3 regions of the Gracilibacillus pellucidus genome follow, and region 2 is predicted to be linked to each of the others. Evidence: predicted binding sites of a transcription regulator. Region 2 holds the regulator's gene; each other region holds the start of a gene.

Region 1 (10,585 bases), on a different contig from region 2:
TGGTAAATATCCTCTGCTGATTCTCGCAAAACTTGACTAAATTTCATCATTTCCAGCCTCCACTTTTTTATATTTTTCCATAATAAAAAGCCACTTGCTAAAAGCAGAGCGGCTTTTGAAATCATATATCAAAAGTAAGGTGCAGAAATGAAGTACACCGACCGACTCCACTTTCCTCCGCTGGTTCTAACCAGTTCAGGTTCAAAGGGATCAAGAAAACACATTCTTATCTCAGCTACTTTTGTAGCACCCCTAGTGGATTTTTATTATGAAGTTATTACCAATAAAACATGTATCACTACGATTGTCAACTATTTAATAAATCCGAATGAGCGTAGTGGCCATATACGGAACTTCACGTCACCAATTATAGAATCTTCATCAATAAAACCAAATGCACGACCATCTTTACTTATTCTACGGTTGTCTCCTAGTACAAATATATAACCTTCTGGCACGGTATCTACTCCGGTTATATCCTCTAGTGTAAAATCATTTGTAAGCGTCTGTCCATCTGATAATAACGATTTGTACTCATCCAAATATGGTTCCTCATATTTTTCCCCATTGATATACAAATCATCATCTCTCACCTCAACTGTATCACCTGGTAAACCGATGACACGTTTCACATAGTTTTCATTCTCATCTGGTGCTTCAAAAGCAATTTCATCAAATCGTTCAATACTACTAATCTTACTTAAAATAATCCGATCTCCATTCTCTAAATTGGGCATCATTGATTCTCCCTTTACAATAGACGGAGTAATTAAAAAGTGACGACAAAGGAGGACGATGACAATAGCTATCAGTAGTGCTTTTAACCATGAAAGTATTTCTTTAACGACTGGATTATCCATACAAATGTGACCTTCTTTCATCATAATGAGCTTTTTTTAAAACAATTAACTTTTGCCTATAATTAATGTATGGTATTCTATTATAATGCAAAATCTAGTAGCATAGCGCTACTTACTTATTTTAGCACATATCTATAACTAGTTGTTAATAATACTATAGAAATCAGGTGAACAAATGGAAAAACAACAGGACACAAAGAGACTGTATACTGGTCTGCTTATTGTAGGAATTATCCTTTTAGCATTTAATTTACGTCCTGCAATTACATCAGTTGGTCCTATTATCGGGATTATTCGTTCAGATTTAAACATTAGCAATTGGAGTGCTGGCTTGTTAACAAGTTTACCTTTAATCGCTTTTGCCTTTATGTCACCCATCGCACCTAAAATCGCCAACCGAACAAGTAACGAAAAAGCATTACTTTACGGTTTGATTACCATCCTTATTGGTATTTGGATTCGTTCTACCTCATCCATTATTTTATTATTTATTGGTACGATCTTAATCGGGGTTGGAATTGCTATTATCAATGTTATTTTACCAAGCTTAATTAAAAGTAAATTCCCAGAGAAAATTGGTGTAATGACAGGTGCGTACTCCACTTCGATGTCTATTTTTGCGGCACTCGGATCTGGTTTAAGTGTACCTATTACCACAACTGCAGGAATTGGATGGAAATGGTCATTAGCTAGTTGGAGTATATTAACCATTGTCGGTATACTTGTTTGGTTATTCGTCATGAGTAAACAGCCAAAAGAAGAAGATCCACAATTGTATGAAGCAAGCATCGGTAAATTGTTACGTTCACCTACCGCATGGTTTGTAACATTCTTTATGGGATTACAGTCTTTCTTATTTTATGTAACAGTCTCATGGCTAGCAGAAATATTAATTTCTTATGAATTGACTGCTTCTACAGCAGGCTGGTATGTTGCTTATATGCAATTTATAAGTGTACCTATTACATTCTTCACACCAGTGATTGCCAGCAGATTATCGAATCAACAGCCTATCGTAGCTGTCACAGGACTATTTGGTATTATCGGCTATAGTATGCTTTATGTTGAACCTGGTATAGTAGGTATAACGATTGCGGTCACCTTGATCGGGATCATGTTAGGAGCTTCGATTAGTTTAGCATTAGCTCTACTTGGACTCAGAACATCAAACGCAAGACAAGCTGCTGAACTATCAGGCATGTCACAATCATTTGGCTACTTATTAGCCGCAGTCGGTCCAATTGTAATTGGTCTAATCTTTGATATGACTGGTAGCTGGCATCCTTCTATCACTACCATTATTATCTTCACTGTCATTATGATGGCTTGCGGACTAGGTGCAGGACGAAACAAAAAAGTGCTATGAATCATAGCGCTTTTTTTATACCCATTATTCGTAAAGGATACATGTATGAACAGTTAACATCGTTGATTGATGAATAATTCAAGGCGTTCTGGCATATTGTTTATGTATCGGCTTGATGTGTTAACGACGATGTTTGGAGAAATACCGGTTTATTATTTCCAGAATAGGGTATATGTAGATAGATTGACTACTTTACCTGAACTTATATCAGGTGTATACTGTTATAGTTACAAGAAATGGAGATGGTTATCTAATGAGGAAATCCTTCGTTTTTGTCATGATGATACTAACCATTTCTCACTTTATCACACTAGCAAGTTATCCATCACAACTATCTTTGGTAACTTCCACTATTGATTTAAGCGAAGAATTACATGGACTATTTTATCATGATACTGATCATCATGGCGCAAAAGCCGACAAAGGAATTATCAATGAAGTAAGTATCATATTAAGTGTACTATTATTAACATTGATCACTTACTCACTTTATCGTGCTTTTGTATCGAGACATTTTTTACATGCTGCTTTTTATCAATCTAATTATCTGATCACATCTATACCCCTTTCACAAAAATAAATAAAAGGAGGTAACAACTATGTGGTTTAGATTCTTTATGATTGGTTTATTCTCTTTCGCAGCAATTAGTGTTTGGATTTATCAAGGCGTAGAATTTTTCTTAGCCTTTACAGACTACTTTAAAAATCGTTCCTAATTAGTAGGAATGTTTAAAGCACGGTGCTTAGAGCACCGTGCTTATTTTATTTTTCTTTTTACGCTGCACGTACTTTTAATTCTACGTCAACGTTTCCTCTTGTCGCTTTGGAGTATGGACAGAAATCATGTGCTTGTTTAGCTAATTCTTCTGCTTCTTCTTGTGATACACCTTTAATCTCTACATTAAGTACCACACCGATTTTGAACCCACCGTCAGCTTCATCCTTTAACAAGCTAACCTCTGCAGTAATAGAAGAATCAATCTCTTTCTTTTGTCTAGATGCCAATAAATTCAATGCACCATCATAGCACGCAGAATAACCAGCAGCAAATAATTGTTCTGGATTTGAACCTGTTCCTTCACTACTTGGATCTACTAGGTTTAAATCGATTAAACCATCATCTGATTTGACATGACCGTCACGACCGCCTTTTGCAGTTGCTTTTGATGTAAATAATACATTACTCACTCTATCCACTCCTCTTAGAATAAATTAGAACGTTAAACCACTCGTCCTATTGCTTATATTCTAACAATACTACTGATCATTCATCAATTATTACACATTCCATTTACTGAAAAGACTCCATTTTCTTTCTCATTAACCCTGTACGCAATATCCGCTCTGCATTATTTATTCGCTCTTGTGTCGGTGGTTCTATCCCTTCAAGCGGATATTCTAACCCTAGTTCTTCCCATTTATAAACGCCAAGCTTATGATAGGGGAGCACATCAATCTTAACAACATTATGAAGGGTTCGAATAAATTCAGCTAACCTTTGCAATGCTTCATTATCATCACTAATGGTTGGCACCAACACATGTCTAATCCAGACCGGTACACCTCGATCGTCAAGGTATTGTGCAAAATGTAAAATATGCTGATTAGACATACCGGTTAAAGCGATGTGGTCTGCTAAATCAATATGCTTTAAGTCTAATAAGACAAGATCGGTTACTTGCATTAGTGTATCTAACTTTTCTAGATAATAGGGTGAAGCAGAGAAGCAACCACCACAGCTATCAATCGTTGTATGAACTCCTAATTGCTTCAATTCGGTAAAAAGCTCAATCAGAAAATCTACTTGTAATAATGGCTCACCACCACTTACAGTCACTCCTCCCCCTGAAGCTTGAAAAAAAGGTAAGTATGACTGAATATCGGTAACTAATTCTTCTACAGTTATATTCTTACCATCCATTCTTTTCCAAGTATCTGGATTATGGCAATACTGACACCTTAATAAGCACCCTTGCATAAATATGACGTACCGCAAACCAGGTCCATCGACCGTACCACAAGTTTCCACAGAATGAATTCTTCCAATCATCATACCCACCTCTTTTTCATCACAGTACATGATTCCGTAATACTCTCACTGATTGAAGAATCACTTTTATCGTTTTACATTGTTTCATGGAACGTCCGATTAATAACATCTATTTGTTGTTCACGTGTTAATTTAGTAAAGTTAACAGCATAGCCTGATACACGAATCGTTAATTGCGGATATTGCTCTGGATGCTCCATTGCATCCATTAATGTTTCTCTTTCAAATACGTTCACATTTAAATGATGACCACGTTTTAAAACATAACCATCAAGCATACCCGCTAAATTATTTACCCGGACATCCTCTTCTTTACCTAATGCTCTCGGCACAATCGAGAATGTGTTAGATATACCATCTAAGGAAAATTCATATGGCAATTTCGCTACAGAACTAAGTGACGCAAGTGATCCTCTCGTATCTCGCCCATGCAATGGATTCGCTCCAGGCGCAAAAGGCTCCCCTGCTTTACGCCCGTCTGGTGTATTACCTGTCTTTTTACCGTAAACAACATTAGAAGTAATCGTCAAAACAGATTGTGTTGGTGTAGCGTTTCGATATGTTTGGTGTTTTTCTATCTTCTTCATAAATCCCTTCACTAGACCTGCTGCTATTTGGTCTACACGATCATCGTTATTTCCGTATTTCGGAAAATCGCCCTCTATTTCATAATCAACAACTAAACCTTTTTTATCTCGAATCGTTCTGACCTTTGCATACTTAATCGCACTCAATGAATCTGCTACAACAGACAAACCTGCGATACCACATGCCATCGTTCGAAACACATCTTTATCATGAAGTGCCATTTCCAACCGCTCATAGCTATACTTATCATGCATGTAATGAATAACATTCAACGCATTAACATACAGACCTGCTAGCCACTCTAACATATCATCATATTTCTCCACCACTTCATCATATGCCAAATACTCAGAAGCAATCGGAGCATATCCTGGGCCTACTTGTTTTTTCAATTTTTCATCTACCCCACCATTTATCGCATAAAGTAATGCTTTAGCTAAATTCGCGCGTGCACCGAAAAATTGCATTTGCTTACCGATACGCATCGCTGACACACAACAAGCAATACCATAATCATCGCCATATTCTTCCCGCATTAGATCATCATTCTCATATTGAATCGAGCTTGTAGCAATCGACATCTTAGCACAATATTTCTTGAATGCTTCTGGTAATCTTGTTGACCATAGCACCGTTAAGTTTGGCTCTGGTGCAGGGCCTAAATTCGTTAACGTGTGTAAAAAGCGGAACGAATTTTTACTTACAAGTGGTCTACCATCTAATGAGATACCACCAATTGATTCTGTTACCCATGTCGGATCGCCACTAAATAATTCATTATACTCAGGCGTCCTAGCGAATTTCACAAGGCGGAGTTTCATCACAAAGTGGTCGACCAATTCCTGTGCTTCTTTCTCTGTTAAATCACCTTTTGCTAAGTCTCTTTCGATATAAATATCTAAAAAAGTAGACACCCTACCAAGACTCATCGCTGCACCATTTTGCTCTTTGATTGCAGCTAAGTAAGCTAGATACAACCATTGCACCGCTTCTTTTGCATTTTTTGCAGGTCTTGATAGATCAAAATCGTAAATCTCCCCTAATTGTTTTAATTCTTGTAAGGACCTAATTTGTTCCGTTATTTCCTCGCGTTCTCTAATGACCTCCTCTGCCATTTGTCCGTTCCCACCAACAATTTTTAGCTGATCCTGCTTATCAGTAACCAATCTATCTACACCATATAACGCTACTCGACGATAATCTCCAATAATTCGCCCTCGACCATATGCATCAGGAAGACCAGTTACAATTCCTGCTTTTCTAGCTAATAACATTTCCTTCGTATACGCATCAAATACACCTTGATTATGTGTTTTACGATAATCTGTGAAATTCTTCACAACATTTTCATCAACTTGATAACCATATGCATCTGCAGCAGCTACCGCCATACGAATACCACCGAACGGCTGCAATGAGCGTTTAAAAGGTTGATCTGTTTGTACTCCGACAATTTGTTCCTTTGACTTATCTAAATATCCTGCCTCATGTGAAGTAATCGTAGACACAATTTCTGTATCTAAATCATATACCCCACCATTATCTTGCTCTTGCCTCGTTAATTCCATCACTTTTTCCCATAACGCTAATGTATTCTCTGTTGCTTCTGATAAAAATACTTCATCACCATCATACAAGGTAAAGTTCTTCAAAATGAAATCTCGCACATCAATCTCTTGCTGCCAGCGCCCTGGCCTGAAATCTTGCCATGCTACGTTTTGTTTATCCAATTCCTCTACTGTTTTCATTTCACTTTCCTCCCTTATACTTTGTTCAGTATTGAGCATAATTTCTATGTTTTTAGTATATACTTCCTTTTTTGTTTTGTCATGTGAATCGTTGAACATTTTCACCTACTTTTATTAATATTCAGAATTTGTTCACAATTACGGATGAAGCAGAATTCTTTACATATACTGATTTTATTGCCATATTAAAAAGGAATGTTGATTATATGAGGAGGTAACAGCTATGCAAAATTTTATTTTTCAAAACCCAACTAGATTGTACTTTGGTCAAGGACAATTGGAAAACCTAAAAACAGAATTACAACAATACGGTGATAATATTCTGCTTGTATACGGAGGCGGAAGCATTAAGCGTAACGGCTTGTATGACCAGGTAATCGACATATTAAAAGCTGAAAACAAAAACATTTTTGAAGTAAGTGGTGTCGAGCCAAATCCTCGTGTAACAACAGCACGAAAAGGTATTGAAATTTGTAAAACAGAAAATATTGACTTTATTCTTGCAGTAGGTGGCGGTAGTACAATTGACTGTACAAAAGCAATTGCAGCAGGTGCTAAATCAGATGATGATATTTGGGATATTGTCACGAAAAAAGCAACAGCTACATCTGCACTTCCATTCGGTACGATCCTAACACTAGCAGCAACTGGTTCAGAAATGAACAGTGGATCTGTTATTACTAATTGGGAGACTAATGAGAAACACGGATGGGGTAGTCCATATACCTTCCCAACTTTCTCTATTTTAGATCCTGCTTTCACTAAATCAGTACCAGAAAACCAAACAATTTATGGTATGGTAGATATCATGTCTCACGCCTTAGAGCATTATTTCCATCACGAAGAAAATACTTTACTACAAGATCGCATGGTAGAAGGGATTCTACAAACAATGGTCGAAACAGCACCTAAAATGGTAGCAGACTTAGAAAACGAAGAACTTCGTGCAACAGTTTTGTATAACGGAACAATGGCGTTAAATGGAATGGTTAATATGGGATATCAAGGTGACTGGGCAACACACAATCTTGAGCATGCTGTATCTGCTGTCCACGATATTCCACACGGTGGCGGACTTGCTATTCTTTTCCCGAACTGGATGGAATATGTAATTGATGAAAATGTAGATCGCTTCAAACAATTCGCTGTCCGCGTCTTTGACGTTGATCCAAATGGTAAATCAGATAAAGAAGTTGGACTTGAAGGTATTAAAAAACTTCGTGAATTTTGGAATAGCATTGGGGCACCATCTCGCTTGTCTGATTACGATATTACTGAAGATAGCATTGAAGAAATGGCGGACAAAACAGTTATCGCAAGACCTGAATTTGGTAACTTCAAAAAATTAAATCGCGACGATTCTATTGCCATTTACAAAGCTTCATTATAAGACTTCAATCAGTAATAGGATTATGAACTAACATCAAAACGAAAGCTAGTCATAAATAACTAGCTTTCGTTTTTTATACATACGTATTACTGTGAAATAATATGTTTAATCGCTACTTTGGTCGTTGCAAATTTAGGAACATTAAGCACTCCATTATTTGCTGCTAGACACTGAGCAAGATCTGGTTTAACTCCAGCAAACAAACACTCTACTCCCATAACAGATAAGCAAGTAATCATCTCACTAATTTTCTTAGGTAAACCATTATCCCATTGCTTCATACCACTAAAGTCAATAATGACATATTCTGTATCCTCTTTTTCACATTGTTTTAAGAGCTTTGCCAAAATAATATTAAATAGCTTTGAATCTAAATAGCCGATGATCGGAACAGCAAGTGTATTATCCCATATATGTAATGCTGGCGCTGACAATTCCTGAATCATTTGCTCTTTTCTTTCCTCTTCTTCTACTACTGTGGTAACATCCATTAACATAATTACATATCCAACGATAGTGCCTTCATCACGAACTGGATTAATAATAATATCCGCTATATACTTATCCTTAATATTGATCCTTGTTGAATGAGTATCTGTTAACTTGTTCATTATCCTTCTCGATCGATCTGCCTTTTCTTGGTGAAAAAAGTTCATGTTTTTACCAATCATTTCTTCCACATTATTCACATAAAAGTAGGAAGTAACAGTAGATAATAGTTTCGCTGCCTTTGGATTCATCCAAATAAGGTTATAATTAGCATCTGCAACTAGTATATTCTCCCCAATTGCTTCTAAAATATTGCTTGCATTCTTGATAGAGGATAGGCTTCCTACTGATGTCATCTTCATATTTCCCCCTTAACATTCTTCATTTCATTATACTTATTGATTATATTTATGCATTTATCATACGCTCATCTTACCATAAATTATCTCACTATTCTGTCTTTAATAACTATTAATTTAGTGACATGTTACATTTTTTGAGCAAGGGGGGCATTCTATTATTCTTCCTTTTTTTCTGATTGTTGTTCATTTGACTGATTTATGTCATCTGGTAGAGGATCAACTGTATGCTTATACCCATAGCCCTTATTCAAAGTCATGATTGATAACGCTAACACAGAAATCACCGCAATAATACAAACAATAATAACAATCCACATGAAAAACCGTTCCCTTCTCTCTATAAAGTGAGACTTCAATCAGTGGAAGTTTTTGACTCCCTCTGATTGTTAGCGAAACTTATCAGGGCGTTAGAGTCCGATTATCTCCCATCTTCGCTTCTTTGTTTTCACTCGAATCTTGAAATGGGGGTATTACGGACTCATGCACCATGATAAAAAATGATACAGTCATTATAACACACGCCAAAACAAACTTGCTCCAAACCATTTTTGTTGGTTTGGAGCATCGATAATGGACAGCATTACCTTTTTTACCTTATCTGAGAACGATTTGATAGTTAACACATAAAATATAAATAGAAAGAGATTTTAATCTTGTACAATGAAGGAGATTTGATTATGTCAAATATTACTCAAAAGTCGATCAGCAAGCGTAAAAAAGGCAAAAAAAGAAAATCATGCAATTGTAGTGGAAACAAGAGAAAGGGCACGAATAATTAAATAAAATAAGATATCACTACTTCTATAATCGATGCGACCGCTGCTACAGCCAGAACAATAATAATAGGGATAAATACAATAGAATAATAATGGAATCCAATAAATAAAATAATCGATGACCAAATACCTGTACACCAATGACAACGTAATAATTCACCTATCCACCTTTTCCATCCATGTCCCTTAAATGTAACTGTCTCTTCTACCGTACCATCAGTCAGCCATTTCTCTTCCACCTCAAAAAAGGGTGCTCGAATAAAACCTGTAATCTTATCATAAACAATTAACCTTGTTAAACGAAAAGTTGCTAATGACAATAAAACAAAAGACAACCATGTAATCAAAAAGGGCACCTTCTCTCTTTTCTTCTATACTCTCATATTATTAAGAAGGTGCTTAATTAATGAAGAAAAAATCATTCTTTCCTTCGATTTAAAAACTTACTATATAATGATGCCAACACTTGCTGAAACAGCATCCCAATTACAACTGGCACAGCTACTGGCGATGGAAAATATTGAACCGCAATAACTGCTCCTGCACTAATATTTCTCATTCCACTACTAAAGGTTAAGGAGATAATATCTTGTGTATCTCTTTTTAACCATGTGGACAATAGCCATGCAATAAAATATCCACTTGCAGCTACCAAGAACATCGTAATCGCAACCTTCACTAGGTGCCAATCAACATGAATGAAATAATCCGCTACCTCTGAACTATTAATCATAATGACCAGTGCTAAAGCAATTTTGGAAAAAGGAGCTAATCGCGGACTCCATTCTTCATGTACTTTACCATGTGTGGCTTCATGCAAGATCATTCCAATAATCGACGGGATCACAATCATGATGAACAATCCCTTCACCATCGACCATACTTCTAAGTCGACAGAAGTGCCGACAAATAGAGATAAGGATAACGGCACAATAAATGGCGAAAGAATTGTATCA
Region 2 (10,585 bases):
CACCGAGAGCCGCCGCTACAGAAAACGCACCTGTATAAGAAAATGTATTAAGAACTGTTTTCCCTTCTGAATAGCGATCCCGTAATGCTTTTCGTACCTCACGTTGGTCTAAAAATATGCCTGTCATTGCTCCATCATTTAAATCTACCGCATATTTCATTCCATTCTCCAAAACGATTAAAGGAAATTCTCCCTTTTCACCTGACACATAATCATCCTGATCGATATATTGCCCATTTTTATTAAAACGTAATTTCTCATATAGACCACGCACATTAACTACTTCATTCAAAGCTTGATAGATGTCTTCACGGAAAGAATAAATACCTTCACTATACCAGCTCACCATATAAAAACCATTAAAATAATCGATGATTAAGCCCCCGATACCATCTCCTTCCCCATTAAACACACGGAATGCAGTAGTATCCTCTGCTTGATAAAAATAAGTACGCTTACCAACTGCTTTACTAATTTTTTGCAAGAAAAATGTTTTATCAAGCTTTTCTTGTTCTTTCTGTGTTAAAACCCAACCGATTCCTTTATTCTGTATACCATAATACGCCGTTGCTAGATAGTTACCTTGAGTGTCAACCAAACGTAATATATCTCCTTCCTCAACCGTCATCCCTGATAAATCAATTGTTTCTTTTGAGAGTAACGGATAGCCATTACTTATATGTTTAACCGATTTCGGTTTTACCTTTGCTTCTACTAACTGTCTCATATTGTCATCCTTACTTTTATGATTTATTTTCATTATGCCATTATTTAATCGAATAAGCGAATGATGTTGTATGCCATAACCAAAAGGCAAAGTAGTCAGTTAAAAGCATTGATATAAAGGAAGGGGCAATCAGCGGCAATTAATGTCTCCTTGAATGAAAATCAACATACTTACTAACCCTATGAATGACTGAAAAAGGGGATTTTTTCTTTTTTGGGTGTTCATTAGCTCTATGAGTGGCCGAATTTCGATTCTTCTCTTGTTCGGGCGTTCATCAGCTGTTATGTTTGTATCACATGATTTCGCTCGTTTCCTCTTCAATACTTTCAATATAAAAAAGATATGAACCCTACCCTAAAAGGGAGATCATACCTTTTCTCACTTCAAGTAAAAAAGTTTGTTATCCTTACGGAGAAGTTATGTACTTTTTATCAGTTATACTGGCTTTCGCTTTAATATAAAGAATGCACCAGCAAGAGAGATTAATAGCGCGAAAATCGGCACTAAACTAGTGATTTCTACAACCCGGAAAAAATGAGCTATTAATAATGCAACAAGAGAAAAAATGCCTAAAATAATACAAAATCTAGCGACTGTATACATGTTAAGTTCCATGAATCTCCCTCCTTTTATACCATATTATAACATATTTTTATTTCAACATAGTTTGTAACAAAAAAGACTACCTCCTAAGCTTAGGAAGTAGTCTTTTGCTTCACAATATTACATCATACCTGGCATGCCCATGCCGCCCATATCAGGTGCACCGCCACCAGCAGCACCGCCTTCTTCTGGAATGTCTGCTACTACTGCTTCAGTAGTTAAGAACATTGCAGATACACTTGCTGCGTTTTGAAGTGCTGAACGAGTAACTTTTGTTGGGTCTACAATACCTTCTTCAACCATGTTTACCCATTCACCAGTTGCTGCGTTAAATCCAACACCAACTTTTTCACCTTTTAGACGTTCTACGATTACAGAACCTTCTAAACCAGCGTTAACAGCAATTTGACGTACAGGAGCTTCTAATGCACGAAGAACGATGCTTACACCAGTAGCTTCATCACCTTCAAGCTCTAATCCTGCAACTTGGTTGTATACGTTAAGTAGTGCAGTACCACCACCAGCAACGATACCTTCTTGAACTGCTGCACGAGTTGAGTTCAACGCATCTTCAATACGTAATTTACGTTCTTTTAATTCTGTTTCTGTTGCCGCACCAACTTTAACAACGGCTACACCGCCAGCAAGTTTAGCAAGACGTTCTTGTAATTTTTCTTTATCAAATTCAGAAGTAGTTTCTTCTACTTGGCTACGAATTTGTGCTACACGAGAAGCGATTTGATCTGGAGCACCAGAACCTTCTACGACTGTTGTGTTTTCTTTCGTTACAACTACTTTAGAAGCGCGACCTAATTGCTCAATAGTAGTGTTTTTAAGATCTAAACCAAGATCTTCTGTAATAACTTCAGCACCAGTTAATACCGCAATATCTTCTAGCATTGCTTTACGACGGTCACCGAATCCAGGAGCTTTTACTGCTACTGCATTAAATGTACCGCGAAGTTTATTTACTACTAATGTAGCAAGTGCTTCACCTTCTACATCTTCAGCGATTAAAAGAAGTGGTTTACCTTGTTGTACAACTTGCTCTAGTACAGGTAATACTTCTTGGATATTATTGATTTTCTTATCAGTAATAAGGATGTATGGATCTTCAAGCTCTGCTTCCATTTTATCTTGGTCTGTTACCATGTATGGCGAAGCATAACCACGGTCAAATTGCATACCTTCTACTACTTCTAACTCAGTAGAGAAACCTTTAGATTCTTCAATAGTGATAACACCATCATTACCAACACGTTCCATTGCTTCTGCAATCAATTTACCTACTGTTTCGTCAGCAGCTGAAATAGAAGCAACTTGTGCGATAGAATCTTTACCTTCAATTGGGTTAGAGATTTTACGTAATTCTTCTGTAGCGATTTCTACCGCTTTTTCGATCCCACGACGTACACCTACAGGGTTTGCACCTGATGCAACGTTTTTAAGACCTTCTTGAATCATCGCTTGTGCAAGTACTGTTGCAGTAGTAGTACCATCACCAGCTACATCATTTGTTTGTGATGCAACTTCTGATACTAATTGCGCACCCATGTTTTCGAATTTATCTTCTAATTCGATTTCTTTAGCGATTGTTACACCATCGTTCGTAATAAGTGGTGCACCGAATTTTTTATCTAAAACAACGTTACGACCTTTTGGCCCTAAAGTTACTTTTACCGCATCTGCAAGTGTATCCACCCCACGAAGCATTGCGCGACGTGCGTCTTCACTAAATTTTAATTCTTTAGCCATTGTAAAAAACCTCCTTAAAAATATAGAAAAACGTTATGTTATTTATCCTAAATGATCTTCGCTATACTTAGCCTACGATTGCTAAAATGTCGCTCTCACGAAGAATTAAGTATTCTTTACCTTCATATTTTACTTCTGTACCAGCAAATTTAGAGAAAATAATTGTATTACCTTCTGCTACCTCAAGCGCAACTTTTTCTCCATTGTCTGTTACACGTCCAGAACCAACAGCTACAACTTTACCTTCCTGTGGCTTTTCTTGCGCAGAATCTGGAAGAACAATTCCACTCGCTGTTTTTTCTTCTTGTTTTACAAGTTCAATAATGACACGATCACCTAATGGTTTAAGCATCTTTGTTACCTCCTTGGATTTCTCATTCATTATTTGTCGATTATTAGCACTCGTTAGTTAGGAGTGCTAACACAATTATTATGATAATGAACTATCTATTTTTTTGCAAGTATTTTGACAGTTATATAGCAAAAAAATTTCTCCGCTTCTTTACACATACTTCTATGTATAGACGTAGTGTTTTAATTTTATTCTAAAGTTGTGTTAAAATACGTATCATGACAGTAAAAGATTTGTAAGGGAGTCGTTATTCTTTGCCAAGAAAATATATTTACTTAATTGTGACGTACATTGTTACGCAGTTTTCGATTATCTTAGCTCGACCGTTTATACCTGCAGATATGACGTATGAAGAGCTAGAAATTTTTGCTGCAAATTGGAGTATCGTATCATTTAGTGTAGCTACCATACTATCCATTATTATTCTAAGAGATGAAATAAAAGAGTTCTTTCAATTAAAGCAAAAGAAAATTGGCTCAATTATTTTATGGTCTGTACTTGGTGTTTTTATGGCGATGTTTGCACAAGCACTTGCCGTTTTAGTCGAATTTGTTATCTTTAGAATTCCACCTGGTTCAGAAAATACAATGAATTTAACGGATACTGCTCGTCAAACCCCGTTATTTATTATGCTGATTGCTGTGCTAGGACCTATCTTAGAAGAATTAGTTTTCCGTAAAGCTATTTTCGGTTCACTTAATAAAAGGATGAACTTCTTCCTAGCTGCATTAATATCAGGACTTGTCTTTGCACTAGTTCATCAAGACTTTGATCACATTTTAATTTACACATCAGTAGGAATGGTTTTTGCCTTTCTATATGTACACACGAAACGAATCATCGTACCAATTATTGCACATATGTCGATGAATAGTATTGCTCTAATTGCACAGTTCTCTCAAGATCCAGAGGAAATAAGACAGATAAGAGAACAATTCGAGCAGTTAATGATGATTCTTATTGGAGGATAATAATATTATGCGTATTTCACCTTTACGTTCTGCCATCTTTTATTTTGCATTAGGTATATTGTTTACCTATATTGCTATTCAATCGGCAGACGATACTGTGTTTAGTTTTATCACGATCTTATTAACAGCATTTGCAACAATTGACTTCGTTGTTGCGATTAGACTGATAAATCTACACTTTCGTATAAAAAAAGCGAAGAAAGAAAAGGAAAAATAGACGCTCATCGGCGTCTATTTTTTTACGTTCTATTCATCGCTGTTCTCTAATGGATAATGCTTCATAAAATAAGCCAAGGATTGTAATTCTACTGCTAAGTCAATATGGTGTACACGGACATTTTCTGGTACAGTTATTCGTGCCGGAGTAAAATTTAATATGCCATTCACACCAGCTTGTATAAGACGATCGGTAATATTTTGTGCCTCTGACAATGGTACAGTTAGAATTGCTACTTCAATATGCTCCAGATGTTTCTCCAAATCGTTAATATGGTGTACTTGAATATCGCCAATTTCTTTGCCAACTTTATCTGCATCCGCATCAAAAGCGATTTCAATTTTTGTATTATTATTTTTAGTGAAATTATAGTTTAAAAAAGCGGTTCCTAAATTACCTACTCCAATTAAAGCAACAGGTGTATTTTCATCTTGATCTAACGTTTTACGGAAAAAGCCTAATAAATACTCCACATTATAGCCGTATCCCTTTTTCCCTAACGCACCAAAATAAGAAAAATCTCTTCTGATCGTTGCAGAATCTACTTTGATTGCATCACTCAATTCTTTCGATGACACACGTGATTTTCCTTGAATATGAAGGTTGTTTAAAAAACGGTAATAAAGTGGTAGGCGTTTTGCCGTCGCTTGTGGTATTTTATTCTGACTCAACATCGATCATTCCCCTTACTACACTTCGGTTTAAATTTGTGAATGTTTTTACTTATGTTTTATTTTAACAGAAAAGTAGACAATTGTCGTGAAATAATTCACGAAGGCAGAATGCACTAGCTTGCAGTGGTATCTGCTTTCCGATACACTTAACGTAGTAGAGGTGAGTACAAATGATTTATTTACAAACGAACAATTTAACGAAAAGATTTGGCGCTGAGCTAATCTTATCTAATATAAAACTAGAAATAAAAAGTGAAGATCGTATTGCCATTGTTGGGCGCAATGGAGCTGGTAAGTCTACATTACTAAAAATAATTGCTAATCAACTTAGTTATGATGAAGGAGAAATCCACAAACCAAAAGATGTATCATTAGGCTATCTTGCCCAACATACTGGTCTTGATTCAACGGAAACGATTTGGGATGAAATGTTGAAGATCTTTGAGCATTTTCAAAAGGAAGAAAAATCGATACGCCAGATGGAGCAACAAATGGGAGATCCTGATTTAATCACTGATAATCAGAGATATGAACAATTACTTGCTAGTTATGATCAAAAACAGGAAAATTTTAAACTTGCTGGTGGATATCAATATGAAGCAGATATTAAAGCAGTTCTAAATGGTCTACATTTTCCTGAAAGCATGTGGACAACCTCGATTGCAACATTAAGTGGTGGCCAAAAAACACGACTAGCATTAGGTAAGTTACTCTTAACAAAGCCTAATATTCTAATCTTAGATGAGCCGACTAACCACTTAGATATTGAAACATTAACATGGTTAGAAGGCTATTTAAATAACTATCAAGGAGCTGTCGTCATCGTATCGCACGACCGCTATTTCTTAGACAAAACAGTAAACACTGTCTATGAAGTATCACGTCAACATTCAACGAAATTTCATGGCAATTATAGCGATTACTTACAACAAAAAGCTGCAAACTATGAACGTGATCTAAAACTTTATGAAAAACAACAAACAGAAATGAAGAAGATGGAAGAATTTATCCAAAAAAATCTTGTTCGTGCATCCACAACAAAACGTGCACAAAGTAGACGAAAACAATTGGAAAAGATGGAAGTAATGGATAAACCAGCTGGAGATGAAAGCTCAGCCAAGTTCTCCTTTACAATTGACAGAAGAAGTGGGAACGATGTATTGAAAATTAATGACCTTGCATTCCGTTACCAAGAAGCAGATCCATATATATTTTCACAGCTAAATCTACACCTTGATCGTGGAGATAGCATGGCACTTGTTGGACCTAATGGTGTCGGAAAATCTACCTTATTAAAAACGATTATTGGACAGTTAGATCCTGCTTCAGGCAGTATTCAACTCGGAGCTAATGTACAGATCAGCTACTATGATCAAGAGCAAACACAATTAAACGAGAAGAAGACTGTTTTGAATGAGCTTTGGGATGAATACCCGATGATGAATGAAAAGGACATTCGTACCATACTAGGTAACTTCTTATTCACTGGTGATGATGTGTTACGTCCAGTATCTGCTTTAAGCGGTGGGGAAAAAGCGCGCCTTGCTCTAGCAAAATTAATGATGGAAAAAGCAAACTTCCTTTTGCTTGATGAGCCAACTAACCACTTGGACTTAGATAGTAAAGAAGTGTTAGAAGCCGCATTAATAGATTATCCAGGTTCTATTCTATTTGTTTCACATGATCGTTACTTTATTAATAAAATTGCTACACAAGTATTAGAAATGCAATCGAACAAGACGACGCTATATTTAGGTGATTATGATTATTATATAGAGAAGAAGCAGGAAGAACGCGAACTTGCTGAATTGAAAAAAACAGAAACACAAGCAGTAGAAAAACCAGACAATACGAAATCTAACTATGAGAAAGAAAAACAACTAAAAAAAGAACAACGTAAAAAGGATCGCCGTATTAAAGAAATAGAAGAGGAGATTGAACAAATCGAACTTGAAGTAGAAGAAATCGATCAATTACTATGTGATCCAGAGATTTTTCAAGATCATGAAAAATCATTAGAGCTAACAACCAAAAATGATGCCTTAAAAGAACGATCAGAAGTATTAATGGAAGAATGGGAAGCATTACACGAATAGTGTAAAAGGACATTTTGCCTATCCAGCATGATGTCCTTTTTTATCTCCCACTTATTCACAGTCTTATCCACTTATCTATATTTGTTTTATCAGTTATCAAGTGTTTTATCCACATTATCCACAGAAAAACAATAATTTTTCCACAATTCTGACTAATTTTATCGTACTTGTTATATCAACATTTATAAGATCGTTCATTTCGTGTTGTGGATAACTTAAATTATCCACACTTTTATATTTTTTTATACTGTAAGACATTGAAAAACTCAGCAGGATAGTAAAAAACACTAGAGCATTTATCGCTCTAGTGCTGATCTTCTTGCATATCTTTCTAAACTTAAGCTTGGATTGGCATTTAAGTCCCAGCCTGATCGATGTCCTTGATTGTAAGCAATCGATCCTGCTGCTGCAATCATCGCGGCATTATCCGTACAAAGTGATAACGGAGGGAATAATAACTCCATCTCTTTTTCTTGTTGGAACTTATCTTGCATTGCTGTTCGTAGCCCTTTATTTGCCGCTACGCCTCCTGCTACAATCACTTGTTTCACACCGTATTGTTTCGCAGCCTGGAATGTTTTTTCTGTCAATACTTCGACAACACTTGCTTGAAAACTTGCAGCTACATCTTCTTGCTTGAACGTTTCACCCTTTTGCTTCGCGTTGTGTAGGGTGTTGATAACTGCCGATTTTAATCCACTAAAACTAAAGTCAAAAGAATCTTCTTCTAACCATGCACGAGGGAAATCAATATTTGCCTCCCCAGCATGTGCTAGTTGGTCGATTTTGGGACCACCTGGATATGGCAACTCTAATGTTCGTGCAACTTTATCATATGCTTCACCTGCTGCATCATCTCTAGTTTCACCAATAATCTCAAACTCACCGTGATCTTTCATTAAAATTAATTCGGTGTGGCCACCAGAAACAACTAATGCTAATAATGGAAATTCGAATTCTTTTTCCAAACGATTCGCATAAATATGACCAGCGATATGATGAACACCTACTAGTGGCTTTTGATGTGCATATGCTAAACCTTTTGCCGCATTGACACCTACTAATAATGCACCTACTAACCCAGGTCCTTCTGTCACGGTCACAGCGTCTATATCTGTCATTGTTACATTTGCTTGTTTAAATGTTTCCTCTAAGACAATCGTAATCTGTTCGACATGATGTCTTGAAGCAATCTCAGGAACTACGCCACCAAAACGTTTATGGCTTTCTATTTGAGAAGCTACTACATTAGCAACGATTTCTCGACCATCTTTTATAATTGCTGCAGCTGTTTCGTCACAGCTTGTTTCAATCCCTAATATATATTCACTCATAATTTCACCCACAATACTAAAGCATCTTCTTGATTATCGCTATAATAATTTTTTCTGATTCCACCAGGTTCCATCCCAAACTTCTTATACATACGTTGAGCAGTAAGATTAGACACACGTACTTCTAACGATAAATGATGAATCTCATGTGCAACTGCATAATTAATCACATATTGAAATAACCCTTGTCCATAACCCTTACCTCTATAATCCGGATCGATCGCTATATTCGTTATTTGCGCCTCGTCTAACACCATCCAAGAACCACAGAAGCCAACTACTTGTTCATTGACTGTCGCAACAAAGTATTGCGCATGCTTATTGTTAGTCAACTCTTCTTCATATATATATCTCGGCCATGGAGTTGGAAATGAACGCTCTTCGATAGTCTGTACGAAATCTATATCTGATAACTCCATTTTTCGAAATGCAATATTAGCCATTTTTCTCTTGTTCCTTCAACCATTTCACTTCTGCTTCTACTAAACGGATATAATTCGGTGTTAACTCGTGGACATTCTCTTTATCATAAGCTTCTGCCATAAGTGCTAATTGTCCTGGGCGAGGCAAATGATCGATCAAAGAAGGAAAAATAGCGAATTCTCCTAATCTTTCTTTAATCACTTCTTCATGCAACACGATATCTTGACTAAGAAATAGGACGGGCTGTTCATATTTCTTCAGTTCATCGAGCCACTGTTCCATTACTATATTTTGATCTTCTTGTTTCACTTGAATTTGGCCGTCCACACATTCATATAGTCCTGTATAGACTAAGCCTCGACGCGCATCAAAAAAAGGTGAAATCAATATATTTTGCACATGCGCATTTTGTGCTAATAACTCTAAGCTTGAGATTGCAACAATCGGAATATTAAGTGTCCATGCCATCGTTTTGGCTGTTGATAAACCAATACGCACTCCTGTATAAGAACCAGGGCCTTTGGCAACAGCGATCATATCTAATTGATCTGATTTTGTTTCTGTTTGCTGCATAACATAATCAATCGCAGGCATTAAACCTACAGAATGATTTCGTTTCATATTTGCCGTATACTCTGCTTTTATTTCACCATCTTTGCTAACCGCTACTCCTAATAATTGATTAGAAGTATCTATTGCTAATACATTCATTCCTGTAGCTCCTTACATACTGATTCAAAATGATCTCCAAGTGGAGTAAAAATCAGTTTTCTTGTTTCATCATCCACTCTTTTTATTTGAATTTCTAATCGTTCTTTTGGAAGATACGCCTCAATAAAATGTGCCCATTCTACGACTGTAACACCTTCACCACGAAAATATTCATCAAAGCCGATATCCTCTTCACTATTTTCCAAACGATATACATCCATATGATACAACGGCATTTCACCCATATATTCTTTTACAATAGTGAACGTCGGACTATTGATTGTCCTTCTTACACCTAATCCAGCTCCTAATCCTTTTGTAAAAGTTGTTTTACCTGCTCCTAAATCACCTTCTAATGTGAGAACATCATTAGGTTGCAATAACACTGCTAACTTATTTGCTAACTGTTTAGTCTCTTCTTCTGTTCTCGTTTCGAAGACATATTGACTCATTATTTTATCACCCTCTTAGATGTGTGTAGCCTGACTTTGCTAACTTATTTAATGTATTACCATCACGCAACCAAACAGTACCATTCTTTTTTTCATCGTCCTGTACCATTCCAATTGCTGTTATCTTTATATTTGTTTCTTTTGCTATCTTCTGCAATGTAGCCCAATCATTCGCTGGAACAGTCCCTATTAGCTCGAAGTCCTCTCCACCTGATATCTTCCAATCTAAACATTGCTCTAGTGTAAAATCTGCTAATAACGGATGACTAG
Region 3 (10,585 bases), on a different contig from region 2:
TGTTTATCCTTTAACAGGATTGCCGACTGAAACAGATGTACATAATCGGTTAGTGGCTGTGATGGTCAACAATCATCCGGATGCAAGACCACAAACAGGTCTGTCACATGCAGATGTAGTGTTTGAGATTCTTGCAGAAGGAAATACTACTCGCTTTATGGCACTTTTTCAAAGCGATATTCCTAATAAAGTAGGTCCTGTCAGAAGTGCAAGACCTTATTATTTTAATCTAGCGAATGACTATAACGCTATCTATGTCTATCATGGTGCAGCCGATCATATTGAGAATATGGTCCAAACAGGTGGCATTCAAGGCTTAAATGGTATGTATTTTGATGATGATAAAGTGCTTTTTGAGCGTTCTACTGACCGTGTCGCACCACATAACTCTTATGCGATCTTTAACGGTATTTATGAACGTGCAGAGGAACAAGGTTATCCGCTTGAAGCAGATTATGAGCCGATAACCTTTTTAGCAGAAGATGAAACAGTAGAAGGTAACACAGCAACAGATGTACGTTTTAACTATGGCAATCATAGTGTTCGTTATCACTATGATGAACAGTTAGCTCAGTATGTACGATATAATGACGGTATGCAAACAGTCGAGTATATGGACAGTACGCCAATCACGCTTGATAATGTATTTATTTTAGAGACTCCACATCAAGTCATCGATGATGAAGGACGTCGGGAAATTGATCTTCAATCTGGTGGTAATGCTTTACTCTTACAGCAAGGTAAAGTGGAAAACGTGCAATGGGAGCGAATTGATGGTAGAATAATCCCAACGAGAGATGGAGAGCCTGTTCCGCTTGTTCCAGGACAAACATGGATCAATGTCATTCCTACTAGTAGTGGTATTGCTAGTGTAGAGCTGTCAAGCGAGGCAGAATAAAAAGGAGAGATGAATACCATGCAAATTGATAAATTGCGTGGCGAACAATTAGACCAATTATTCGATGCTATTTTATCACTGGAAGACAGGGAAGAATGTTATCGTTTCTTTGATGATATTGCTACAATGAATGAGATTCAAGCACTAGCACAACGATTGCAAGTTGCTAAAATGCTTGATGAAGGTAGAACCTATACAGCTATTGCAGAGGAATCAAGTGCATCATCTACAACGATTTCTCGTGTGAAAAGATGTCTAGCATATGGCACGGATGGTTACCGCACAGTATTAGACCGATTGAAGGAAAAAGAGTAGGAAAAAAGAGTGCCTCTTATGATAGAGGGACTCTTTTTCAATAAACATATGGAGGTAGAGTATATGATTCGTTTTGGAGTTATCGGAACAAATTGGATTACTGATCGATTTTTAGATGGGGCAAGTCAGCTTGATCGTTTTCAACTACACGCTGTTTATTCACGAACAGATGAGAAGGCGAAAGAATTCGCAGGTAAATATAATGTAGAACATACATACACAGATTTAGAAGCGTTTGCACATAGCGATGCGTTTGATGCAGTATACATTGCATCGCCTACTGCTTTACATAGCCAACATGCGATTACCTGCATGAAAGGTGGTAAACATGTCATTGTGGAAAAACCTTTTGCATCAAATGAAGTAGAAGTTCGGGCAATGATTGAAACAGCGAAACAATATAATGTAACAATAATGGAAGCGATGAAAACGCCCCATGTTCCTAATTTTAATCGACTGCAAGAAAGTCTTGAAAAGATTGGACCAGTTCGCCGCTTTGTTGCAAACTTTTGTCAATATTCCTCTCGATATGATAAGTATAAAGAGGGTGTTGTATTAAATGCATTTAAGCCAGAATTATCTAATGGTTCATTGATGGATATCGGTGTTTATTGTATTTATCCAATGGTTGCATTGTTTGGTAAACCAGAACGGGTGAAGGCTACAGCTTATATGCTTGAGTCTGGTGTAGATGGAGAAGGAACGGTAACCGTTGATTATCCATCATTAAATGGTGTGTGTATGTTTTCCAAAATAACTAATTCAGAAATCCCCTCTGAAATACAAGGTGAAAATGGGTCGATAGTGATCGGGAAATTTTCTGATATGAAAGATATCAAGGTTGTATATAAAGATGGTACCGAAGAGAAAGTGGATGGTGAACAACAAGAAAACTCCATGTATTACGAAACGAAATCATTCATTGAATCTATTGAGAATAATGAAATAGAAAATAACGTAAACACATGGGAAAATTCGATTGAAACGATGAGAATACTGGATGCAGCAAGAAAAGAAATCGGCTTAGTATTCCCAGCTGATGAAGTTTCTAAATAAAACTATCTTACCCCTTATTCTTTTACCAATGGTAAAAGAATAAGGGGTTTTTGTATAATAACGTAGCTTTACATTGCTTCTAAAACGGTGTATGATTGACTGATGACCAAAAAAGTATTTTAGTCAGTTTTTAGGAGGAAGTTATTTTGGATCGAAAACAATTGATAATGGATGCGGCAGCACAATCTTTTTCACAATTCGGTTATAAAGCAACAACGATGGATCAAGTCTCAAAGATAGCTCGTGTGGGAAAAGGCACTATTTATCTATACTTTTCCAATAAAGAAGAGTTACTTCAAGAAATTATGAACAATGTTGTTCATGAGATGCATGTTGTTGCGTTAAAAACAATAGAAGAGAATCAATCATTTATTGATTATTTCCATGAAGCAGTACAAGGAATGTTAAAATTCCGGGAGCAACATGAGTTAATTATTAAACTGTCACAGGAACTTAAGGACTTCGGTACTCCTGTCGTTTATGAAGTATTGCAATCATTAGAAGAAGCAATTTGTTTTTTTATTGAAGAGAAAATTGCACATGCTATTAAGAAGAAGGAGATCAAGGATTGCGACCCGAAAATAACTGCATTTTTAATGTTTAAAATGTATATTAATTTAGTCAATGATTGGAAAGTGCGCCATCAACCTTTACCAAAAGATCAAGTAGCAGCACTCATAAATTTATATTTTATTGAAGGATTAGCGCCATGAGTGAAAGAATAACACAAAGAGTTAGGGAGGTATTAGCGTGAAAAATGTATGGAACATTTTCAAACAAGATGTAAGCAATATAAAACGTGTTCCACTAGTCGGGATTCTATTATTAGGCTTAGCGATCTTACCTTCGTTATACGCATGGATTAATTTAAGTGCTTCATGGGATCCATATGCCAATACAGAGGAAGTAAAAGTAGCAATAGTTAATGAAGATGAAGGAACTACGATTCAAGACGATAAGATAAATGTCGGGGAAGAACTCGTTGATAATTTGAAGGATAATAATAGTTTAGGTTGGGTATTTACGGATAGAGAAGATGCTGAAGAAGGGGTACGAAAAGGCGACTATTATGCAGGTATTTACATCGATGCAGATTTCTCAGAGGAATTAGCGAAGGTTATCGATGGTGAGCCTGTACAAACAACCGTAACATATCAAGTGAATGAGAAGAAAAATGCTATCGCACCTAAGATGACATCTGCAGGAGCGTCGACTATTGTCAATACGATTAATGAACAATTCGTCGATACAGCGGCTTCCACACTTTTTGAAGAATTTAATGAGTTGGGTATTCGATTAGAAGAAGATTTGCCAACGATTAGAAAAATTAAAAGTGCTTTATATGAGTTAGATGAAAATATGCCAGAAATTGTTCGTGTAGGTGATTTCATTCAGAAAATTGACGATGACTGGGATGATATTGATGAACAGATTGATCATTTTATGGATATTCAAGATTATCTGCCGGAAATCCATAAAGGAACTGATCAAATACTAGAACTACAAAAGCAATTCCCGAAGATTTATGAAATAACCGATCATATAACAGAAGTGGAAGATGCTTTACCAGATGTAAAAAATGCAGTTGACCGATTTAATGATGTAGGTCCAATGTTTGATGATGTAGCCAACTTTTTGACAGATGCACAAGAGAGGTTAGCAGATACAAAAGAACAGATTCATGCTACACAAGAAAAACTAGCTAACATTGATGAGCATGCAGAAACGATTGAGCAATATGCCGAGGATATTCAGTCCTTTTTATCGGAAGCAGATATAGATGCAGAACCATTCGTTCGTGCTTCTCAAACACAATTGGTGAAAATGGATCAAACCCTGACCGAATTAAGTGCATATATCCAACCTGCAGAAGGTTCAGAGGTTGATCCAGATTTATCCGTTATTAAGCAAGAAATTGTCGGTCATATTGCTTATTTAGAAAGTAATATTCAAGTATATGATAACCTTGCTTCGGTGTCAGATGATGGAAGTATGACTGGATTTATTGATGAAATGGAGCAAACAAAAGCAAGCTTCAATCAATTGAATCAAGATGTGGATGCATTAATAAGTGGTTCTGATAGTACAGAGATAGCTAACCATATTGAAACGACTCAGCAACATACGGACAGTTTATCAACATGGTTAGAGAATAATGGCGAAAGTAGTTTAAATAACAGTTTTGATCAAATGCAATCCACGATCTCTGAATCAAATATGAATATGGATGAACTTCATGATATCAAAGATTCATTACAGTCTTTACTAAGTAATGCAGATGAGGTAATGGATAATATTGAGCAAGATATGGAAACCATTCAAGCAGACTTGCCGGAATGGAAGGAAAAATGGGAAGAAGTAAACGGAAAGATGCAAGGTGCTTTTCCGTTAGTAGAAAATGCGATCCATGATTTTAGTGGTTTTGTTGAGCATGATTTACCGAACGTAGAAGAAAAAGTGAATACATTAGCAGGTTTTATAGAAGATGATTTTCCGCGCATTGAAGAAACCTATTTAAATGTAGTGGATGAAATTAAGAAAAACAAATCTACTGTTGAATCTGCTATACACCAATTAGCATCCTTCAGTCAGGATAAGTTGCCAGAGTTACAAAAAGGGGTCAAAGAAGCAGCAGATAAAGTGCATGATGCAGAAACGCAAGATCAACTGAATCAACTAATTTCTATTTTACGAAATGATTTAGCTGATGAAAGTGACTTTTTCGCAAGCCCGGTCCACTTAGAAGAGGAAGACCTATTTCCGGTACCAAACTATGGATCTGCTAATGCGCCGTTTTACACGACACTATGTTTATGGGTAGGGGCATTATTACTATCCAATTTAGTATCGACCAATCTGCATAAGTTAGATCGTCGAGAAGATTATACATTACGTCAAATTTATTTTGGGCGAATGATTTTATTTGTTATCGTTGGTATTTTGCAAGCTATCATCGCCAGTATTGGGGATTTAACGATACTTGGTGTTTATGCGCATAATCCAGTCCAATTTGTCTTGTATTCGATCTTTATATCCATTGTCTTTATGACGATTGTCTATACCTTTGCATCGATACTCGGTAATATTGGAAAAGCGCTCATGATTATTTTGTTAGTGTTGCAGTTATCTAGTAGTGGAGGAACCTTCCCAGTGGAAGTGGCACCACCATTCTTCCAACATGTACATCCGTTTATTCCGTTTACATATGGAATAGATTTATTGCGCGAAGCTGTTGGAGGAGTTGTACCAGAGGTTGTTAGGTACAATATGATAATGCTTGCCATCTTCTGGGGTGTTGCGATCATTATCGGTGTAATCTTGAAGCCGTTACTTGCTAAAAGGATTGACCATACTGCTCGTAAATCAAAAGATAGCCGATTGGTAGAATAAGATATCGTCTTGCGAGATAACTGTACTTGTTCACAAGATAAGTAAAAGAATCTCGCGAAGGGGAGAAGGAATCACGTTAACAGAAAAAGAGTGCCTGTAAAAATAACAGGGCACTCTTTTTTGATAGATTAATTTCGAATCAAGTGATCAAAGGCACCTAGTGATGCAGTTGCACCTGATCCCATTGAAATGATAATTTGTTTGTAAGCACTGTTTGTACAGTCTCCTGCTGCAAATACACCAGGGATACTTGTTGTACCACGTTCATCAACAACAATTTCACCAAATTTATTTAATTCAACGGTGTCTTGTAACCATTCTGTATTAGGTACGAGACCGATTTGAATGAAGACGCCAGCAAGTGCGATACTTTTCTCTTCTTCTGTTTCACGATCAACATATTTAAGGCCTTCAACTTTGTCAGAACCGTAAATTTCAGAAGTTCTAGCGTTTGTAAGAACTGTCACATTAGATAAACTATGTAATCTCTCTTGTAAGACTTTGTCAGCTTTCAATTCTGGTGCAAATTCAATCAGTGTGACATGTTTAACAATTCCTGCTAAGTCAATCGCAGCTTCTACTCCTGAGTTTCCGCCACCAACAACGGCAACATCTTTTCCTTCAAAGATAGGACCATCACAGTGTGGACAGTATGCTACACCTTTGTTTTTGAACTCTGCTTCACCAGGAACATTGATATTACGCCAACGTGCACCTGTTGAAAGGACGATTGTTTTACTTTTCAGTGTCGCACCGTTTTCTAATTCAAGTTCAAAAAGATCCTTCTTCTGAAGAGATTTAGCACGCATAGAGTTCATAATATCCACATTATAATCGCGTACGTGTTCTTCCATATTCGCTACTAGCTTTGGACCTTCTGTATATTTCGTTGTGATGAAGTTTTCGATACCAAGTGTATCTTGTACTTGACCACCAAAACGTTCGGCAACGATACCAGTTCGGATACCTTTACGTGCAGCATAGATCGCAGCACTTGAACCAGCAGGACCGCCACCAACAACTAGTACATCATAAGGATCTTTTTCGTTTAGTTCAGAAATATCCGCTGTGCTTCCTAATGCTTCTAAAATACTTTCGATAGTTTGACGACCATCAAGGAATTGCTCGCCGTTTAAGTAAACAGAAGGGACAGCAAGAATATCTTTACTATCTACCTCTTCTTTAAAAGCAGATCCTTCGACCATTGTGTGTGTAATATTAGGGTTGACAACACTCATAATATTTAAAGCTTGTACAACATCCGGACATTTTTGACATGATAAGCTGACATATGTTTCGAAGTTTAGTGGACCTTCTAGTTTTTTGATTTGTTCAATAACAGCATCTTCTACTTTAGGTGCACGTCCACTTACTTGTAATAATGCTAGTATTAGAGAAGTAAACTCATGACCAAGTGGAACACCAGCGAAAGTAACGCCAGTGTCCTCACCAACACGATTAATGCTAAAGCTTGGTGTACGGTCAAAAGATCCATTCTCTACTGTAATTCGGTTAGACATACTTGCGATTTCTTTCACAAGTTCATCTACTTCTTTTGAAACATTGTCAGATCCAACACTTACTTTAATAACAATGTCGCTTTCTAACAGTTTCAAATATTCATTAAGTTGAGATTTGATTTCTTGATCAAGCATTTTGACCCTCTTTTCTTATATTTTCCCTACTAAATCGATGCTTGGCTTAAGTGTTTCTCCGCCTTCTTCCCATTTTGCTGGGCAAACTTCGCCTGGGTTGTTACGTACGTATTGAGCAGCCTTGATTTTGCTAATTAGTGTACTAGCGTCACGGCCAATACCTTCTGCGTTAATTTCTGCTGCTTGGATGATACCATCTGGATCGATGATGAATGTTCCACGGTCAGCTAAACCTTCCTCTTCGCGAAGTACATCGAAGTTTTGAGAGATAACGTGTGAAGGGTCACCAATCATTGTGTATTCGATTTTTCCAATAGCGTCAGAGCTTTCATGCCATGCTTTGTGAGTGAAGTGAGTATCTGTAGAAACAGAGTAAACTTCAACACCTAATTTTTGTAATTCAGCATATTGATTTTGTAAATCTTCTAATTCTGTTGGGCATACGAATGTGAAATCAGCAGGGTAGAAGCAAACAATGCTCCATTGACCTTTTAAATTTTCTTCTGTTAGATCTAAGAATTCTCCTTGGCGGAATGCAGATGCTTGAAATGGTAATACTTCTTTTCCGATTAATGACATAATGATTGTCCTCCTTGAATTTTTCTTTTTTTGGATACTTTCTCTATAAATAGTATCCATTACTTTATACACATTATTATAAAGTATATTTTATTACAAGTGAAATCCAAATGAGATAATTCATAAAATTGTAAAAATATACGCTTTTTATGTAAGTGTGTAAGCTGTAGACGCTTGTTATATCAACTTATCCACGCTTTAAAAAGAAAAAACATAGATGTGAAATGAATCACAAAATAATATTTTATTGGCTGATAAGATGAAGGCAAATAGTGTGGAGAAAGGGTGCACAATAAATGAAAAAGGTTCAAAAATTACAATTGCCATTACAAACATTAAGTCTTGTCGTTGGTTTTATGGTTTGGGTATTGCTTTCATCTTTAATGAGTTTTATTAAACAAGATATTAGTCTGACGGCAGGACAAATTTCTTTTGTTACTGCAATACCTGTTATTTTAGGGTCTATTTTGCGTATTCCACTAGGCTTTTATACGAATCGTTTTGGTGCAAGAGGATTATTTGTATTAAGTTTAATTTTTCTTGTATTGCCTGTTGGTTATCTTGGTATGGCAAAAAACTTCATAGATTTAATTATTTCAGGATTGTTCTTAGGTATTGGTGGAGCAGTATTCTCTGTTGGTGTTACGTCATTACCTAAGTATTATCCGAAAGAAAAGCATGGATTTGTGAACGGGATATATGGTGTAGGGAATATCGGTACAGCCATTACGTCATTTGGTGCACCGATTATTGCTGGTATGTTCGGTTGGCGAGTAGCTGTATGGACGTTTATTATCCCATTAGTATTATTTGCGTTACTGAATTTTCTATTAGGTGACCGTCATGAACCGAGAGTGGAGACATCATTAAAACAACAAGTTCTCGGTGTCTATCGAAATAATAAGTTATGGTTTTTAAGTATTTTTTACTTTTTAACGTTCGGTGCTTTTGTTGCACTCACTGTCTATTTGCCAAATTTTCTTGTATCAGAATTTCAATTATCAGAGGTGGATGCAGGGCTGAGAACGGCAGGCTTCATTGCGTTATGTACGGCATTGAGACCTGTTGGTGGTTGGTTAGGTGATAAGTTGAATCCTTTTAAAGTATTAATGGTAGTCTTTGGAGGTCTGACTGTTTCTGGAGTATTATTATCTTTCTCACCAACCATTACACTATACACAATTGGCAGTTTGTCTGTAGCGGTTTTCGCTGGAATTGGTAATGGTACTATTTTTAAACTTGTTCCGTTATATTTCACGAAGCAAGCAGGGATTGTGAATGGTATTGTCGCAGCAATGGGTGGATTAGGTGGATTTTTTCCGCCAATCATTTTGACCTTTGTGTTTGACCTCAGTGGACACTATGCGATAGGTTTTATGGCATTATCCCAATTTGCATTAGCAAGCTTAATTATTATTATCTGGATGTATTATACAGATAAATTGAATTTATCCAATTATATTGTAAACAATGCAGGTCAAGGAATTTTAGTTACTGATGAAAAAGGAAAAATCACAAAAATTAATCGTGCCTTTCAACAAATTACTGGTTACAGTGAGGAAGAAGTACTTGGTCAGAACCCTAACATCTTAAGTTCAGGAAAGCAGGAACAACATTTTTACACAGAAATGTGGAATCAATTGCAAGAAAAAGAAATATGGCAAGGGAAAATAACGAATAAACGAAAAACCGGTGAACTATACACACAATGGCTCTCCATCAGTGTGCTAAAAGATGGTGGAGAAAACATAACCAATTATGTCGGTGTATTTAGTGAATTGCATAAATAATCAAAAGCCGCAAGCTCCTTCATAAAGAGCTTGTGGCTTCTTTTATTCATTATCTTACCCGGGGGAGTCCAGCGATTTTACTGATGAAAAGAACAAGCATTCCAATCAAAAGTGTTAGCAAAACTCTTTACTAAGAAAAGCGCCATTGAAAACATCTTCATAAATTCTTCACTATATCATTCTGAAAATGTGTATATTTTTGCTATAATGAAATAATGGATATAGAATCTTCATTATTGGAGGATTTGATAGTGTATAATATCGATGAATGGAAACATATCTTCAAGTTAGATCCTGCTAAAGAGATCGCGGAAGAAATGATAGATAAAGTGTGCGAATCAGGAACAGATGCTATTATAATCGGTGGAACTGATAATATCACATTAGATGGTGTGCTGCGCTTGTTAAGCAGTATTCGCCATCATGATATACCGGTTATTTTAGAAATATCAACAATAGAATCTGTCACGCCAGGTTATGATTATTACTTCGTGCCGATGGTGTTAAACAGTCAAGATAAAAAATGGATGATGGACATCCAACATCAAGCAGTTACCGAATATGGCGATGTGATTAACTGGAATGAAATGTTTGCAGAAGGCTATTGCATTATGAATGAACATTCAAAAGTATTTAAGCATGCTAATTGCAAGCTGCCGACGGATGAAGAAGCAATTGGGTATGCAAGAATGGCAGAGCACTTATTAAGGTTACCTTTTTTCTACTTAGAATATAGTGGGACATATGGTGATGTATCACTCGTACAATCGATTAGTGAAGAACTAGATAACACGAAGTTAATATATGGTGGCGGTATTGAGACGAAAGAACAAGCAGCTGAAGTGAGTGCTTTTGCTGACATTATTGTGGTCGGAAATGCTTTATATGACAATCCGAAAGAA

What was found. Region 2 encodes Rex, which represses fermentation and respiration genes when NADH is low (regulators of the CRP and FNR family bind a similar motif). Its sites were predicted from a motif close to TTGTGAAATATTTCACAA; they were not measured.
Region 1: a site for Rex is predicted at 6,694-6,711, ahead of pflB (formate C-acetyltransferase). Genes of this name have one in related genera too.
Region 3: a site for Rex is predicted at 8,111-8,128, ahead of SH601_RS12540 (nitrate/nitrite transporter). Genes of this name have one in related genera too.

What each region holds. Positions count from the first base shown of each region.
Region 1 is NZ_JAWZSR010000005.1:55,583-66,167, forward strand. It holds gene tenA (thiaminase II) at 1-47, opposite strand, end outside; TPP riboswitch at 156-264, opposite strand; gene lepB (signal peptidase I) at 312-860, opposite strand; gene SH601_RS10240 (CynX/NimT family MFS transporter) at 1,036-2,226, shown strand; gene SH601_RS10245 (hypothetical protein) at 2,480-2,806, shown strand; gene SH601_RS10250 (organic hydroperoxide resistance protein) at 3,001-3,414, opposite strand; gene pflA (pyruvate formate-lyase-activating protein) at 3,518-4,276, opposite strand; gene pflB (formate C-acetyltransferase) at 4,351-6,612, opposite strand; gene SH601_RS10265 (iron-containing alcohol dehydrogenase) at 6,836-8,002, shown strand; gene SH601_RS10270 (PAS domain-containing protein) at 8,089-8,847, opposite strand; gene ytzI (YtzI protein) at 9,009-9,170, opposite strand; gene SH601_RS10280 (DUF1360 domain-containing protein) at 9,629-9,976, opposite strand; gene SH601_RS10285 (bile acid:sodium symporter family protein) at 10,048-10,585, opposite strand, start outside.
Region 2 is NZ_JAWZSR010000015.1:24,128-34,712, forward strand. It holds gene SH601_RS16505 (class I SAM-dependent rRNA methyltransferase) at 1-727, opposite strand, end outside; gene SH601_RS16510 (hypothetical protein) at 1,163-1,342, opposite strand; gene groL (chaperonin GroEL) at 1,451-3,085, opposite strand; gene groES (co-chaperone GroES) at 3,153-3,437, opposite strand; gene SH601_RS16525 (CPBP family intramembrane glutamic endopeptidase) at 3,692-4,408, shown strand; gene SH601_RS16530 (YdiK family protein) at 4,416-4,625, shown strand; gene SH601_RS16535 (redox-sensing transcriptional repressor Rex) at 4,655-5,299, opposite strand; gene SH601_RS16540 (ABC-F family ATP-binding cassette domain-containing protein) at 5,470-7,395, shown strand; gene tsaD (tRNA (adenosine(37)-N6)-threonylcarbamoyltransferase complex transferase subunit TsaD) at 7,692-8,729, opposite strand; gene rimI (ribosomal protein S18-alanine N-acetyltransferase) at 8,726-9,172, opposite strand; gene tsaB (tRNA (adenosine(37)-N6)-threonylcarbamoyltransferase complex dimerization subunit type 1 TsaB) at 9,165-9,863, opposite strand; gene tsaE (tRNA (adenosine(37)-N6)-threonylcarbamoyltransferase complex ATPase subunit type 1 TsaE) at 9,860-10,315, opposite strand; gene thiL (thiamine-phosphate kinase) at 10,323-10,585, opposite strand, start outside.
Region 3 is NZ_JAWZSR010000007.1:72,182-82,766, forward strand. It holds gene SH601_RS12505 (DUF3048 domain-containing protein) at 1-898, shown strand, start outside; gene SH601_RS12510 (YerC/YecD family TrpR-related protein) at 917-1,213, shown strand; gene SH601_RS12515 (Gfo/Idh/MocA family protein) at 1,277-2,269, shown strand; gene SH601_RS12520 (TetR/AcrR family transcriptional regulator) at 2,416-2,982, shown strand; gene SH601_RS12525 (YhgE/Pip domain-containing protein) at 3,020-5,659, shown strand; gene ahpF (alkyl hydroperoxide reductase subunit F) at 5,788-7,314, opposite strand; gene ahpC (alkyl hydroperoxide reductase subunit C) at 7,330-7,893, opposite strand; gene SH601_RS12540 (nitrate/nitrite transporter) at 8,190-9,683, shown strand; gene pcrB (heptaprenylglyceryl phosphate synthase) at 9,935-10,585, shown strand, end outside.